DNA from 4 places in the Photorhabdus laumondii genome. Region 3 is predicted to be linked to each of the others. Evidence: predicted binding sites of a transcription regulator. Region 3 holds the regulator's gene; each other region holds the start of a gene.
What was found. Region 3 encodes CRP, which controls carbon source genes, mostly activating them, when cyclic AMP is high. Its sites were predicted from a motif close to ATGTGANNNNNNTCACAT; they were not measured.
Positions count from the first base shown of each region.

Region 1: a site for CRP is predicted at 2,063-2,080, ahead of focA (formate transporter FocA). Genes of this name have one in related genera too.
Region 2: a site for CRP is predicted at 1,551-1,568, ahead of bhsA (multiple stress resistance protein BhsA). Genes of this name have one in related genera too.
Region 4: a site for CRP is predicted at 1,901-1,918, ahead of gapA (glyceraldehyde-3-phosphate dehydrogenase). Genes of this name have one in related genera too.

Region 1 is NZ_CP024901.1:1,928,584-1,931,978, reverse strand. It holds gene ycaO (30S ribosomal protein S12 methylthiotransferase accessory factor YcaO) at 66-1,829, shown strand; gene focA (formate transporter FocA) at 2,149-3,006, shown strand; gene pflB (formate C-acetyltransferase) at 3,062-3,395, shown strand, end outside.
Region 2 is NZ_CP024901.1:5,256,898-5,260,292, forward strand. It holds gene nrdD (anaerobic ribonucleoside-triphosphate reductase) at 1-130, shown strand, start outside; gene nrdG (anaerobic ribonucleoside-triphosphate reductase-activating protein) at 150-614, shown strand; gene PluTT01m_RS23070 (YhbP family protein) at 617-1,048, opposite strand; gene bhsA (multiple stress resistance protein BhsA) at 1,172-1,423, opposite strand; gene PluTT01m_RS23080 (GIY-YIG nuclease family protein) at 1,698-2,012, shown strand; gene PluTT01m_RS23085 (GNAT family N-acetyltransferase) at 1,981-2,484, opposite strand; gene PluTT01m_RS23090 (hypothetical protein) at 2,478-2,774, opposite strand; gene PluTT01m_RS23095 (prenyltransferase) at 3,395-3,395, shown strand, end outside.
Region 3 is NZ_CP024901.1:424,965-428,359, reverse strand. It holds gene PluTT01m_RS02020 (phosphoribulokinase) at 1-196, shown strand, start outside; gene PluTT01m_RS02015 (OsmC family protein) at 322-729, opposite strand; gene crp (cAMP-activated global transcriptional regulator CRP) at 1,050-1,682, shown strand; gene argD (bifunctional acetylornithine/succinyldiaminopimelate transaminase) at 1,732-2,943, opposite strand; gene PluTT01m_RS02000 (aminodeoxychorismate synthase component II) at 3,067-3,395, opposite strand, start outside.
Region 4 is NZ_CP024901.1:3,000,122-3,003,516, reverse strand. It holds gene PluTT01m_RS13165 (MipA/OmpV family protein) at 1-600, shown strand, start outside; gene gapA (glyceraldehyde-3-phosphate dehydrogenase) at 701-1,696, opposite strand; gene msrB (peptide-methionine (R)-S-oxide reductase MsrB) at 2,166-2,576, shown strand; gene PluTT01m_RS13150 (YeaC family protein) at 2,659-2,928, shown strand; gene pncA (bifunctional nicotinamidase/pyrazinamidase) at 2,992-3,395, opposite strand, start outside.

The sequences.
Region 1 (3,395 bases), 1.5 Mb from region 3:
CTTTAGCTACTGAAAAAAAACTCGTATGATGAGCGCCCCATAACGAGCACTCATAAGTGAATACCATGATGCAAACCTTTATTCCCGGCAAAGATGCCGCACTGGAAGATTCAATCAACCGTTTTCAGCAAAAACTGCAACATCTTGGTTTTAATATCGAAGAAGCCTCATGGCTGAATCCGGTTCCTCATGTCTGGTCGGTTCATATCCGTGACCGCGATTGTCCTCTCTGTTTTACCAACGGCAAAGGTGCTAGCAAAAAAGCCGCTTTAGCTTCTGCTTTAGGGGAGTATTTTGAACGCCTGTCAACCAACTATTTTTTTGCTGACTTCTATTTAGGCGAAGCTATCGCTAACGGTGATTTTGTCCATTATCCGAATGAAAAATGGTTTGCTTTACCGGACGATAATTCTTTGCCAGCAGGCATTCTGGATGACCGGTTACACCAATTTTATAATCCTGAAAATGAGTTATGCGCCAGTCAGTTAGTCGATTTGCAGTCAGGTAATGAAGAGCGTGGTATCTGCTCACTGCCGTTTACTCGTCAATCTGATCATCATACCGTCTATATTCCGATGAATATTATTGGCAATCTTTATGTTTCCAATGGTATGTCAGCCGGCAACACGATGAATGAAGCCAGAGTTCAGGGATTATCTGAAGTTTTTGAACGCTATGTGAAAAATCGTATTATCGCCGAAGGCATCAGCCTGCCAGAAATTCCCCAGGAAGTGATGAATCGTTATCCCGACGTTGTTGCCGCAGTCAGCAAATTACAAGATGAAGGTTTCCCACTCTATTGTTATGACGCCTCTCTCAGTGGGCAGTTCCCGGTTATTTGCGTCGTGCTGTTTAATCCTAATAACGGGACTTGTTTCGCCTCTTTTGGTGCACATCCTGAATTTGGTGTAGCACTGGAACGTACTGTGACCGAATTATTACAAGGACGCAGTTTGAAAGATCTGGATGTGTTCAATGCGCCGACTTTTGATAATGAAGAAGTGGCAGAACATACTAATCTGGAAACTCACTTTATCGATTCGAGCGGTTTAATCAGTTGGGATTTATTCAAACAAGATGCTGATTATGCGTTCGCTGACTGGAGTTTCAGCGGCACGACCGAAGAAGAATTCGCCACTTTGATGGCTATCTTCAAACAATTGGATGCCGAAGTTTATATTGCTGACTACGAGCACCTTGGTGTTTATGCCTGCCGTATTTTGGTTCCGGGAATGTCTGATATTTATCCTGTGGAAGATTTACATCTTGCTAATAACACGATGGGAATCCATCTGCGGGAAGCTTTATTAGCATTACCGGATAGCCAGTGGCAAGCCGAAGAATATCTGGCGCTGATTGAGCAATTAGATGAAGAAGGTTTGGACGATTTTACCCGTATCCGTGAGTTACTTGGCATTGCGGTAGGTAAAGATAATGGCTGGAGCAATTTACGAATTGGTGAGCTGAAATCCATGTTGGCGCTGGCGGGCGGTGATTTGGAGCAGGCTTTAATTTGGGTAGAATGGACCCAAGATTTTAACACCTCAATCTTTACGGCCGAACGCGCTAATTATTATCGCTGTTTGCAAACACTGCTTTTACTTGCTCTGGAAGCGAATAAAGCGCCTGCACAATATTATCAAGCATTCATAAAAATGTATGGGCAAGATGCTGTTGAAGCAGCATCAGCAGCTATTTCTGGTGAACACTGTTTTTATGGTCTGTGGTCAGTCGATGCAGATTTAAAATCACTGCCCGCTCATCAGGCTTTATTGGCTGCTTATGAGAAGCTGCAAAAAGCAAAATGCGATTTCTGGAACACAAAATAAAATTGTAGAAAAGACAATTCATAATTAAAAGTAAAATCCAGGTTAAATTAAATTTATTTGCAACAACAAATAAACAACAATTTGACCTGTAATTTTACTTACTAAACGTCCTACTAATGGGTTAAATAAAAAAATATTATAATTTTTAAAATTTTTTTATTTTATTAAAATCAATAGGTTAAATTGAATTTAAACCGTTTTCACTCCCCAAAACAGAGTCCACTCTTAGGGAATTATGATCTATATCAAATTCTCCCCTTCACGCCTTTGTTACTATCATTACGTACCGTAACTTATTAATGATAAAGAGAATGTTGGTATGAAAGCTGACACCCCCTTTAACCTATTACCCCCTGCGATAATGACACAAATCGCCAATGACATTGGTGTTTATAAAACGACTAAACCTGTTGCCATTACCTATCTGTCAGCAATAACTGCCGGGATTTTTATTTCCATTGCATTCGTCTTTTATATTACCGCGACTACAGGAACCACATCTGTCCCTTATGGGCTAGCTAAATTAGTTGGCGGCATCTGTTTTTCCCTTGGATTAATGTTAGTCGTCGTTTGCGGAGCAGATTTATTTACTTCCACTGTGTTAACGATTATTTCCAAAGCCACCGGGCGTATAACCTGGTATCAAATGATGATAAACTGGATTAACGTTTATTTTGGTAATTTGATTGGCGCACTATTTTTCGTCGCCATTATCTGGTTTGCTGGTCAATACCATGTTGCCGATGGATTATGGGGCCTGAATGTCTTGCAAACAGCAAACCATAAAATACACCACTCTTTTATTGAAGCGCTATTTTTAGGCATTCTCGCCAATTTAATGGTTTGTCTCGCTGTTTGGATGAGTTATGCCGGACGTAGTTTAATGGACAAAATATTCGTCATGATTTTGCCAGTAAGTATGTTCGTTGCCAGCGGCTTTGAGCACAGTATTGCGAATATGTTTTTAATCCCACTTAGCATTGCTATTAAGCATTTCGCACCAACTGAATTTTGGATTAACGTGGGAGCAACACCTGAACAATTTTCTCAACTCACCATTTCACACTTTATTACTAACAATTTAATTCCAGTCACTATTGGTAACATTATCGGTGGCGCTATTTTGGTGGGTTTAACTTACTGGTCAATTTATCTGCGTAGTGAGCAAAAACATTAATTAGCTCTCTCGCCTGATTTCTTAAAAGTTCGATTATTACAAAGGTAGAAGTATCATGACTGAATTAAATAAAAAGTTCTCTGTAGCATGGCAAGATTTTAACCAAGGTGATTGGCAAAGCGAAGTCAATGTTCGTGACTTCATCCAAAAAAACTATACGCCATATGAGGGTGATGAATCTTTCCTGTCAGGTGCGACAAAAGCGACCGATACCTTATGGGAAAAAGTCATGGAAGGTATCAAAATCGAAAACCGCACTCATGCGCCAGTTGATTTTGATACTGATGTTGCTGCTACTATTACCTCCCACGACGCAGGTTATATCGAAAAAGATCTGGAAACCATTGTTGGCCTGCAAACGGAAGCTCCATTAAAACGTGCCCTAATCC
Region 2 (3,395 bases), 860 kb from region 3:
TTCCAGAGTATCAGTCATCCGCCGCGTCTGTGGTTATCTGGGAAGCCCTGATGCCCGCCCATTCAATGCAGGTAAACAAGAAGAGGTGAAACGCAGAGTAAAGCATCTGACAAATGGGCAATTAGGCTAATTTAAGGCAGGCTGATAACGTGAATTACCACCAATACTACTCTGTTGATGTGGTCAACGGCCCCGGAACCCGCTGCACACTATTTGTCGCGGGGTGCGAACATCAATGCCCCGGTTGTTATAACAAAAGTACCTGGCGGGTGAACTCCGGCCAACCATTTACGCAGGAAATGGAAGACCGTGTAATTTTTGATTTACAGGACAAACGTATTAAACGACAAGGGCTATCTTTATCTGGCGGAGATCCCCTACATCCACACAACACATCCGCAATCCTGCAATTGGTAAAACGGGTTAAAACAGAGTGCCCAGACAAGGACATTTGGCTTTGGACAGGTTATCGGCTAAAGGAACTTAGCGAAATTCAACAGGAAATTGTCAGCTATATTAATGTGCTAGTGGATGGCAAGTTTATACAAGAGCTTTATGAGCCCGGTTTACTATGGCGTGGTAGCTACAACCAGATTATTTATAGATTAAGATAATTTTATCGCTGCCAGCAGATTTTTTTACCAAATCCAAGCGTATTATCAGTCATCTTTATTTCATTGAGATTCAGTTGCCAAATAGGTGTTTTAACAGCAATTGACACAGGAAAACGGCGGCAATAACGTGCTCTGGCCACTTTATCTTTTTCACCCTCAAGACGAATGACTTCTCCTTTGAACTGAATACCTTTTATCTGTGCAATATGACGAATCTGCCCGGCAATGGTACCTGCAACTTGTGGATTTACCTGCATCATTTCACCGTGGCGAGTATGAAGTTCAGTCATAAACCAAAAGGCTATTTCATCGGCATTGAAAACATAGAAACAATTTGCGCACCAAACATCATCACCGGTTGCTGTACAAAGCGTTAGGACATGCTGTCTTGCGAGGTATCTGTGGATAATCTGAAAGTTTTCAGTCGCGTTCACTCTCTCTCCAATAGCAGGATTGTATCTGCCTCGAAGCCCAGAACCACGCCGGGATAAACATCATCCTACGGCGTGTTCTGATATCTCCTGACAGGGACAGGGTTCAGTATGCTCTACTATAAATTAGTTATAGATCTCAGCAACACCTGATAATTGATTCTTACCGCTGGCAGAGATAATACGGAAAGAAGATGCACCTGCTTTGTCAGCTTTTTTGGATAATTCGGCACTTAGGGTTTCCAAAGTATCAGCCCCCGTTACAGAAACTACACCAATTTTAGGGGAAGAAGAAGTTTGAACTTCTGTTGCCGCTATACTACCAAAAGAGATAGCACTTAAAGCTAAAGCAACAGCGATATATTTTACGTTTTTCATACTATGATCCTTGATCAATTTTTAGTGGAATGAGTTACTCTCTGTGATGTGGATCATAGTATGCTCTAAAGGCCGGAATAAAAATTAGCAATTATTGCTATTTTATTTCAATTTTTTTGAATAAATAATGCGACGTATAGCAAATTGATATGTAACAGGTTTTATAAAACTGTTATATTGTAATAACTTAAACTAAATTATTCAGAAAAATGATATAGAAAAACGTTCGAGTAAAATATAAATATCAAAAATAGAAAATTCAGAAAAAAATTATATGGCTGAAAATCAATGGGTTCTTTACTTACTGAAAACAAAATCAGGCATGCTTTATACCGGGATAACAACAAATATTCACCGCCGTTTTGCACAACATGAAAACGGGAAAGGAGCCAAATCACTGAGGGGGAAAGGGCCGTTACAGCTAGTTTTCAGTAGTTATGCCGGAGACCGCTCCAATGCCTCACAACTGGAATATCAAGTAAAACAATTAAGTAAACAGCAAAAAGAGAGGCTGGTTATTTGCCAGCCCGTCTGTATAGCAGAATATTTAGCATCAATTAGAAACGGTCAAAGTGTGAGGAGTAAGTAACCAACCCCTTATGGTCAGCCAAGGAACTATCAGCTAATTCATATACCTGAAAATAAGATTCACACGTTGACCACTGGCAATGCAACTGATGCTCACTGGCAAGCGTAAAACCAAACCGGCAATAGTAGTGTGGATCACCCAAAACAACGACGACGCCATAGCCAAATTCATTCAGGCTATCCAAACCTTCATACACCAGCTTTTCACCAATCCCCTGCCGACGATATTCTTCAGCAACCGCTAACGGTGCCAAACCAACCCATTGGTGATCTTCACCATTAATATCCACCGGACTAAAAGCCACATAACCGATTACCTGGCCTTCGTCATCTGTAGCAACCACACCTAACGTCAATAATCCATCTTCCCGCAATTGTTGGACCAATTCCGCTTCTGCCGGGGTATCAAAAGATTTCCGTAATAATTGATCTATTCCCGCTGCATCTACTGGAATTTCTACTCTGATCAACATGATAATTGCGCAAGATCGTGCTGATCCGCGCCCTCCGGCAAACTCGCTTTTATACACTCAGCCAATTGGAACAAACCCGCACAAAGAACAGCAAGCATGAACTTTAGCGCTAACGTATCTACCAAATTTTTAACACACAACCCTAATTCTGTACGAATAACCATTAGAATCAGATAATTGGCTTCGTCGCTGAAACTAACCTCTTCCTGCTTATACTGGTTGATAACTAAATGACTATCACGAACAGTAATAAACCAGTGCAGAGTAAGATTGTGGATTTTTCCTAACACAGCTCAGACTCCTTACTTGATAAAGTAACGTAGCTATTTAGCCAAAATATATCGGCATTCGCCCGATCCTACATCAAGAATCCAATACAGACCTAACTGTAAATTTTACCTTTTAATTATTAGGGTAATATCTGACTATAAACTGCGCTAAATCAAAACATCCCACCACTAATTCAATTACAATTACTAATCATTTATTACTTTATTCCGGTATTTTATATGGAGTAACTTTGCCCCACAAAAAATTTATTTACGTGACACAGTTGTCGTCGATAACGAAGAAGAACTTATCTATATCTGTCTGAAATATGATATTAAAGCCCATGATTCTTTAATCCAAATGGAAACAAAAGCATCTCATAAACATACAGTTATAGAAAAAAATGTAAACATAAGTTGCATGCTGAAATTAAAATTTACACATACTGATTATAGCCGATTGCAAATTTTTGGCTTAATGTATGGCATCAGTCCATATGTATTTCTTAAATTATTGAGAGAGATAATGCGAAAAAGTACGCATAGGATTTATTAAGATTTGCTTCTTTATTGATTATCCTTGGGCTGAATTGTCACAAATGTATATAGTTTAATCCTTATACAATAAATAGGAACAGTGTA
Region 3 (3,395 bases):
GGATGAAAGTTTTATTGTCATCCGCTTCCGTGATCTGACTCAAATTGATTTCCCATACTTGTTAGCAATGTTACAAGGCTCATTCGTTTCAAGCATTAATACCATCGTGGTCCCCGGTGGAAAAATGGGGCTAGCAATGGAATTAATTATGACACCCTTGGTGCAGCGATTACTGGAAGGGGAAAAGATTTGTTAATCAGCGCCTGAGGTCAATTTAGCAAATCCGGCACTTAAAATTTGCATCTTATATTATTCAGTTAAAAAAACAGGTAACTGAAATATTAGTTACCTGATGTTATTTTTTGATCACGAAATAATATCTTAATCTATATCTTTAACTTCAAAACTGTGGGTAATTTCAACTGATTTCCCCAACATCAATGCAACAGAGCAATATTTTTCTGCTGAAAGCATGACGGCACGTTCAACCGCTTTATCTATTAAATCTTTACCCGTAACAATAAAATGCAGATTAATATGAGTAAACAAGCGTGGCGGCTCTTCACGACGGCGGGAAGTTAATTTTACTTCACAATCTCTGATGTCATACCTGCCTTTATGCAAAATAGAAACTACATCAATCGTACTGCAACCACCGGCTGCCATTAATACCATTTCCATTGGGCTCGGTGCCTTATCACCGGCATTACCATCCATCATGATCTGATGACCGGAAGATGACTCCCCCAAAAGAGATAATCCTTCAACCCATTTTACCCGTGCTTGCATAAATACCTCTTAAGTCGTTCTTTGCATCCAAGCCTACTCTTTCAGTATTAAACTGGCAATCTAGTGAGCGGTTTATTATGCTGAAACAATACAAGACAAGACAGAAACCCTTTCCTGTGTTAAAAACAGAAGTGGGCTAAGTATAGGTAGGTTATGATCAATACTTAAGGTTCAAATTTCAGATAACCTATATAAAACCCTTATCTGTCGGTTTTTCAACAAACTAATATGTTAAGCTAGTGTCTTTATAAGCCAGCCTGACGAGAAACTTTTAGATTCTCGTGTTATTTAGGCAGCGATAACAACAGAGGATGAAACGAATGGTTCTCGGCAAGCCACAAACAGACCCCACTCTTGAATGGTTTTTGTCACACTGCCATATTCATAAATATCCATCTAAAAGTACGCTTATTCATCAAGGCGAAAAAGCAGAGACGCTTTACTACATTGTAAAAGGTTCTGTTGCGGTTTTGATTAAAGATGAAGAAGGCAAAGAGATGATCCTTTCCTATCTAAATCAGGGGGATTTCATTGGTGAACTTGGATTATTTGAAGAGGGGCAAGAGCGTACAGCTTGGGTACGGGCCAAAAGCGCCTGTGAAGTGGCTGAAATCTCCTATAAAAAATTCCGTCAACTGATTCAGGTAAACCCGGATATTTTGATGCGTTTATCTGCCCAAATGGCAAACCGTTTGCAAACAACTTCTGAGAAAGTCGGTAATCTGGCTTTCCTGGATGTTACCGGCCGAATTGCCCAAACTTTACTGAATCTGGCGAAACAACCAGATGCAATGACCCACCCAGACGGAATGCAAATCAAAATCACGCGTCAGGAAATTGGCCAGATTGTTGGCTGTTCCCGCGAAACAGTTGGTCGTATTCTGAAAATGCTAGAAGATCAAAATTTGATCTCCGCACACGGTAAAACTATTGTTGTTTACGGTACACGTTAACGCCCGATTAATCAGCGCATAATCCTGCGCTGATTTCTCCTGTATTTAATTACACCAACTGATTAATTACCTGCTCTAACCGCTCCATTCCTTGAGCAATCTCTTCTTCACTAATAATCAACGAAGGCGTGAAACGCAGTACATCGCCTCCCGCACTCAACAACATTAAGCCATTTTCAGCCGCCAGTTGCAGAATATCTTTAGCTTTTCCCTGATGTGGCGCTTTAAGTTCTGCCCCAATCAGCAGACCCTTTCCACGGATTTCACCAAATATCGAATATTTCTGATTGATATCATTCAGAAAATTCACCATTAAATTATGGCGTTTTTCAACTCCCGCCAGAACCGCTGGTGTATTAATAATATCAAAAGCAACATTTGCAACTGCACAAGCCAACGGATTACCGCCATAAGTTGTACCATGAGCTCCCGGTGTCATCACTGAAGCAATATTCACTGTCGTCAGCATGGCGCTGATAGGGAAGCCATTTCCCAATGCTTTTGCCGTGGTAATGATATCTGGCGTAACATCATAATGCATATAAGAAAATAGCTTACCAGTACGTCCCATCCCACTTTGCACTTCATCAAACACCAACAGCACCTGATGCTTATCACAAAGCTCACGCACCCCATGAATAAATGCCGGTGCTGCCGCCGTGACTCCCCCTTCGCCCTGAACCGGTTCTAATACAACAGCACAAGTATGGTCATCTATGACGGCCTTCACTGCATCTAAATCATTAAAAGGCACATGAATAATATCCGCGGGTTTTGGTCCAAAACCATCAGCATATTTGGGCTGACCGCCCACGGAGACAGTAAATAGGGTACGACCATGAAAGCCCTGATGAAATGCGATAATTTTGGTTTTATAGGGATTGTGACGCGCAATGGCATAGTGGCGAGCCAGTTTAAATGCCGCTTCATTCGCTTCCGCTCCTGAGTTGGCAAAAAACACCCGCTCAGCAAAAGTCGCATCAATCAGTTTCTGCGCCAGAATCAAAGCCGGTTCATTGGTGAAAATATTACTGATATGCCAAAGTTTTTCCCCTTGCTGCTTCAAAACATCCACTAACGTAGGATGACAATGGCCCAAAGCCACAACAGCAATCCCTCCCGCAAAATCAATATACTCTTTCCCATGCTGATCCCATACACGACTACCCTGCCCTCTCACCGGTATAAACTGCGCTGGTGAATAAATTGGCAACATAACTTGATCGTATGTGTTTCTATCTACTGCGATATGCTCCTTCATTTCCCCACCCGTTTTTTATATATACGCCATTCAGAAGTGAAAACATAATCACCGAATATGCATAAAAAATCAAAGATGGGCAAATGAAAAAGATGGATAAATGAAGAAATTATCGGTATCTGGTTAATATCTCAGAAAGTTGCTCAGTAACTGGTGACCTTGCTCACTGAGAATACTTTCAGGATGGAACTGCACTCCTTCTAGCGGTAGAGTACGATGACGAATGCCCATAATTTCATCGACATTGCCGTTATGCTGGCTCCATGCAGTGACTTCAAATGAGGCCGGTAATGTCTCTGCGGCAATCACCAATGAATGGTAACGAGTCGCGGTCAATGGCCGGTTAAGCCCTTTGAACACACCTTGCTGATTATGATGAATAGCAGAAGTTTTCCCGTGCATCACTTCTCTGGCTTTTACCACGCTGGCACCAAACGCCTGACCAATTGCCT
Region 4 (3,395 bases), 2.6 Mb from region 3:
CCAATGGTTAATTATGAAAGTGACAATTTCTATTTTCATACTTTAGCCGCCGGGTATTATTTGTGGAATCAACCAAAAGATCAGCTATCTTTAGATGTCTATTACTATCCTCAAAATTTCCGCCCAAAAGATAATGAAGATAAGCAGATGAAAAAGCTGGATCGTCGCCATGATACTATGATGGGCGGCTTTAGCTATCGTCATATTGAAGATTGGGGAACGTTGCGTAGCTCTTTTGCTGCGGATACGTTGGGTAAAAGTAAAGGCATAACGATTGACCTGGCTTATTTATATGAATTTAAAAGTGATGATTGGTCATTACAACCAGGATTAGGTGTGGTTTGGAATAGTAAAAAACAAAATCGTTATGAATATGGCATTAAAGATAGTGAATCACGCCATAGCGGACTAGAAAAATATACCCCAGATGATAGCTGGGCTCCTTATTTGGAATTATCTGCTAATTATAAATTTAACCAAGAATGGTCTGTATTTATGATGGGGCGTGTTGAGCGTTTACCGAGTGAAATTAAAGATAGTCCAATGGTTAATAAGTCATATTCAAGTATTGTTTGGACAGGTGTTACATATAGTTTTTAATTACCCACGGCGATAATATACCCTATGCATCTTGAAATCCGTAGGGTATAAAAGAGCTGCCGGGGGAAGGCAGCTCTTTTCAGACAAAGTAATGACTCAGTTATTTGGAAATATGAGCAATCAGATCCAGAACTTTGTTAGAGTAACCGGTTTCGTTGTCGTACCAGGAAACCAGTTTTACAAAGTTATCGTTCAGAGCGATACCTGCTTTTGCGTCAAATACAGAAGTCAGCTTTTCACCATTGAAATCGTTAGATACGACATCATCTTCGGTGTAACCCAAAACGCCTTTCAGTTCACCTTCAGCAGCATCTTTGATTGCATCGCAGATTTGTTGATAAGTGGCGGGTTTTTCCAGACGTACAGTCAGGTCAACAACCGATACGTTAGGCGTAGGAACGCGGAAAGCCATGCCAGTCAGCTTACCATTGAGTTCAGGGATAACTTTACCCACAGCTTTAGCTGCGCCGGTAGATGATGGGATAATATTCTGAGCAGCGCCACGACCACCACGCCAATCTTTCGCAGAAGGGCCGTCAACTGTTTTCTGAGTTGCCGTTGTTGCGTGAACAGTGGTCATCAGACCTTCAACAATGCCGAATTTATCATTGATAACTTTAGCCAGCGGTGCCAGACAGTTAGTAGTACAGGAAGCATTGGAAACGATCTCCTGGCCTGCATAAGCTTTGTGGTTGACTCCCATAACAAACATCGGCGTGTCATCTTTGGACGGACCGGTCAGAACAACTTTTTTCGCACCAGCGGCAATGTGCTTACGTGCAGTTTCGTCAGTCAGGAAGATACCTGTTGCTTCTGCAACAACATCAACACCTACTTCGTTCCATTTCAGGTTAGCTGGATCTCTTTCTGCTGTAACGCGGATAGCTTTGCCGTTAACAATCAGGTGGCCGTCTTTTACTTCAACAGTGCCGTTGAAGCGACCGTGAGTTGAATCGTATTTCAGCATGTAAGCCATGTATTTGGCGTCGAGCAAATCGTTGATTGCAACGATTTCGATGTCTGAACGTTCTTGTGCAGCACGGAAAACAATACGGCCAATACGACCAAAACCGTTGATACCTACTTTGATAGTCATAGTGTTCCACCAGCTATTTTTTAGTGAATTAAAAATTATTACTAAAGTTACCAAAACCTTGCCAGCCGTCAAGCGGAATCGTGTCAATAGCCGAAAAACATTAGCTTTGAGTTCATCATTTAGACGCTTGCTATAGGGTACTGGCAATCGAGCCGCCCATCATTATCAAGGCGCAGACAGATATTGAAAGTTAATTGGTTAGATATGCGAGTCACATCACAATATAGTAGGATATACCCGTTATCTTTCAAGTTGCCTCTTTGTTGGCTGCACTCACTCACCCCGGTCACATTGTTATCTATGCGCCCGGGGATTTGCTCCCTTACCGTCGCGATCCCTCTTGAAATCCATTGGGTATAGACAGATTCAGTTAACCGCTTAAAATAAATTTCACTGATGCAATGTTAATTTTTTGTTATTATTAATCAATTTTATTGAGCACATGAGTCTTACTATTAAGGTGGTCGTTATGGCTAAGCATCCTGAGGTTTCCCTTTATAAAGAACTTACTGATATTCAGCGTCATGTAACCCAAAATGCCGGGACAGAGCCGCCATTCTCAGGGAAATTGCTACATAATAAGAAAAGTGGCGTGTATCATTGTTTGTGCTGCGAGCAACCGTTATTTATGTCCGGCACTAAATTTGATTCTGGTTGCGGCTGGCCGAGTTTTTACCAGCCTGCCACTCATGATGCAGTGCAGTATCTTGATGATGATAGTCACAATATGCATCGTATTGAGGTGCGTTGCGGTCATTGTAACGCTCATTTGGGGCATGTGTTCCCTGATGGGCCGCAGCCGACAGGAGAGCGTTTTTGTATCAACTCGGCTGCATTAAGCTTTACTGATGAAAATACAGGCGAAAAAACAGTAGGTTAACCGTTTTTAGTATTGCGGCCATAATCTTAGTTTATGCGAAAAATCGTTTCAGCTAATTCTGAAAAATAATGAGGAAATATCAATGGAACTGGATGATCTGTTATCTGTAATGACACCAGAAATATATCAACGCTTGGTTCAGGCAGTAGAACTGGGTAAATGGCAGGATGGTGTGCCTCTAACGGTCGAGCAGAAAGAGAATAGTTTACAAATGATTATGCTATGGCAATCAAGGCATAACCATGATCCGCAACATATGACGATTGGTACTGATGGTCAGTTGGTGATGAAGAGTAAACAAGAACTGAAAGCGATCTTTCGGTCTAAAATGGTGGCAACATTCAAGCCATAATCTTTGGCAAATTAGGTATGAAAAGGCTGAGTGTGTAAAACTCAGCCTCGCCTTGGATTGATATCAGAGAAGAGCATCTTCTAGTTGAGCAAGTTCTATCAATATAGCGCCTTGCTCTTTTAGCTCTTTTAAGGCTGATTGGCTATCATTTGGACTCAGGTTAACCCCTCGACAGCCATCCGTAATGACCCAGGTTTCATAACCTAATGCCAGCGCATCCAGCGCGGTAAATTTCACACAATAGTCAGTGGCGATACCAATAATAAACAGACGTTCAATTTGCTGGGTTTGCAACCAGCCATCAAGCCGGGTTTTATTCTGATGGCCGTTGTCAAAGAAAGCACTGTAACTATCGATCTGTGGATTTTCGCCTTTGTGGAAAATTTCAACAATTGCCTGCTTGTTTAGCTGTGGATGGAAATCTGCGCCATGCTGACGTTGAACGCAGTGTACCGGCCACCAGACTT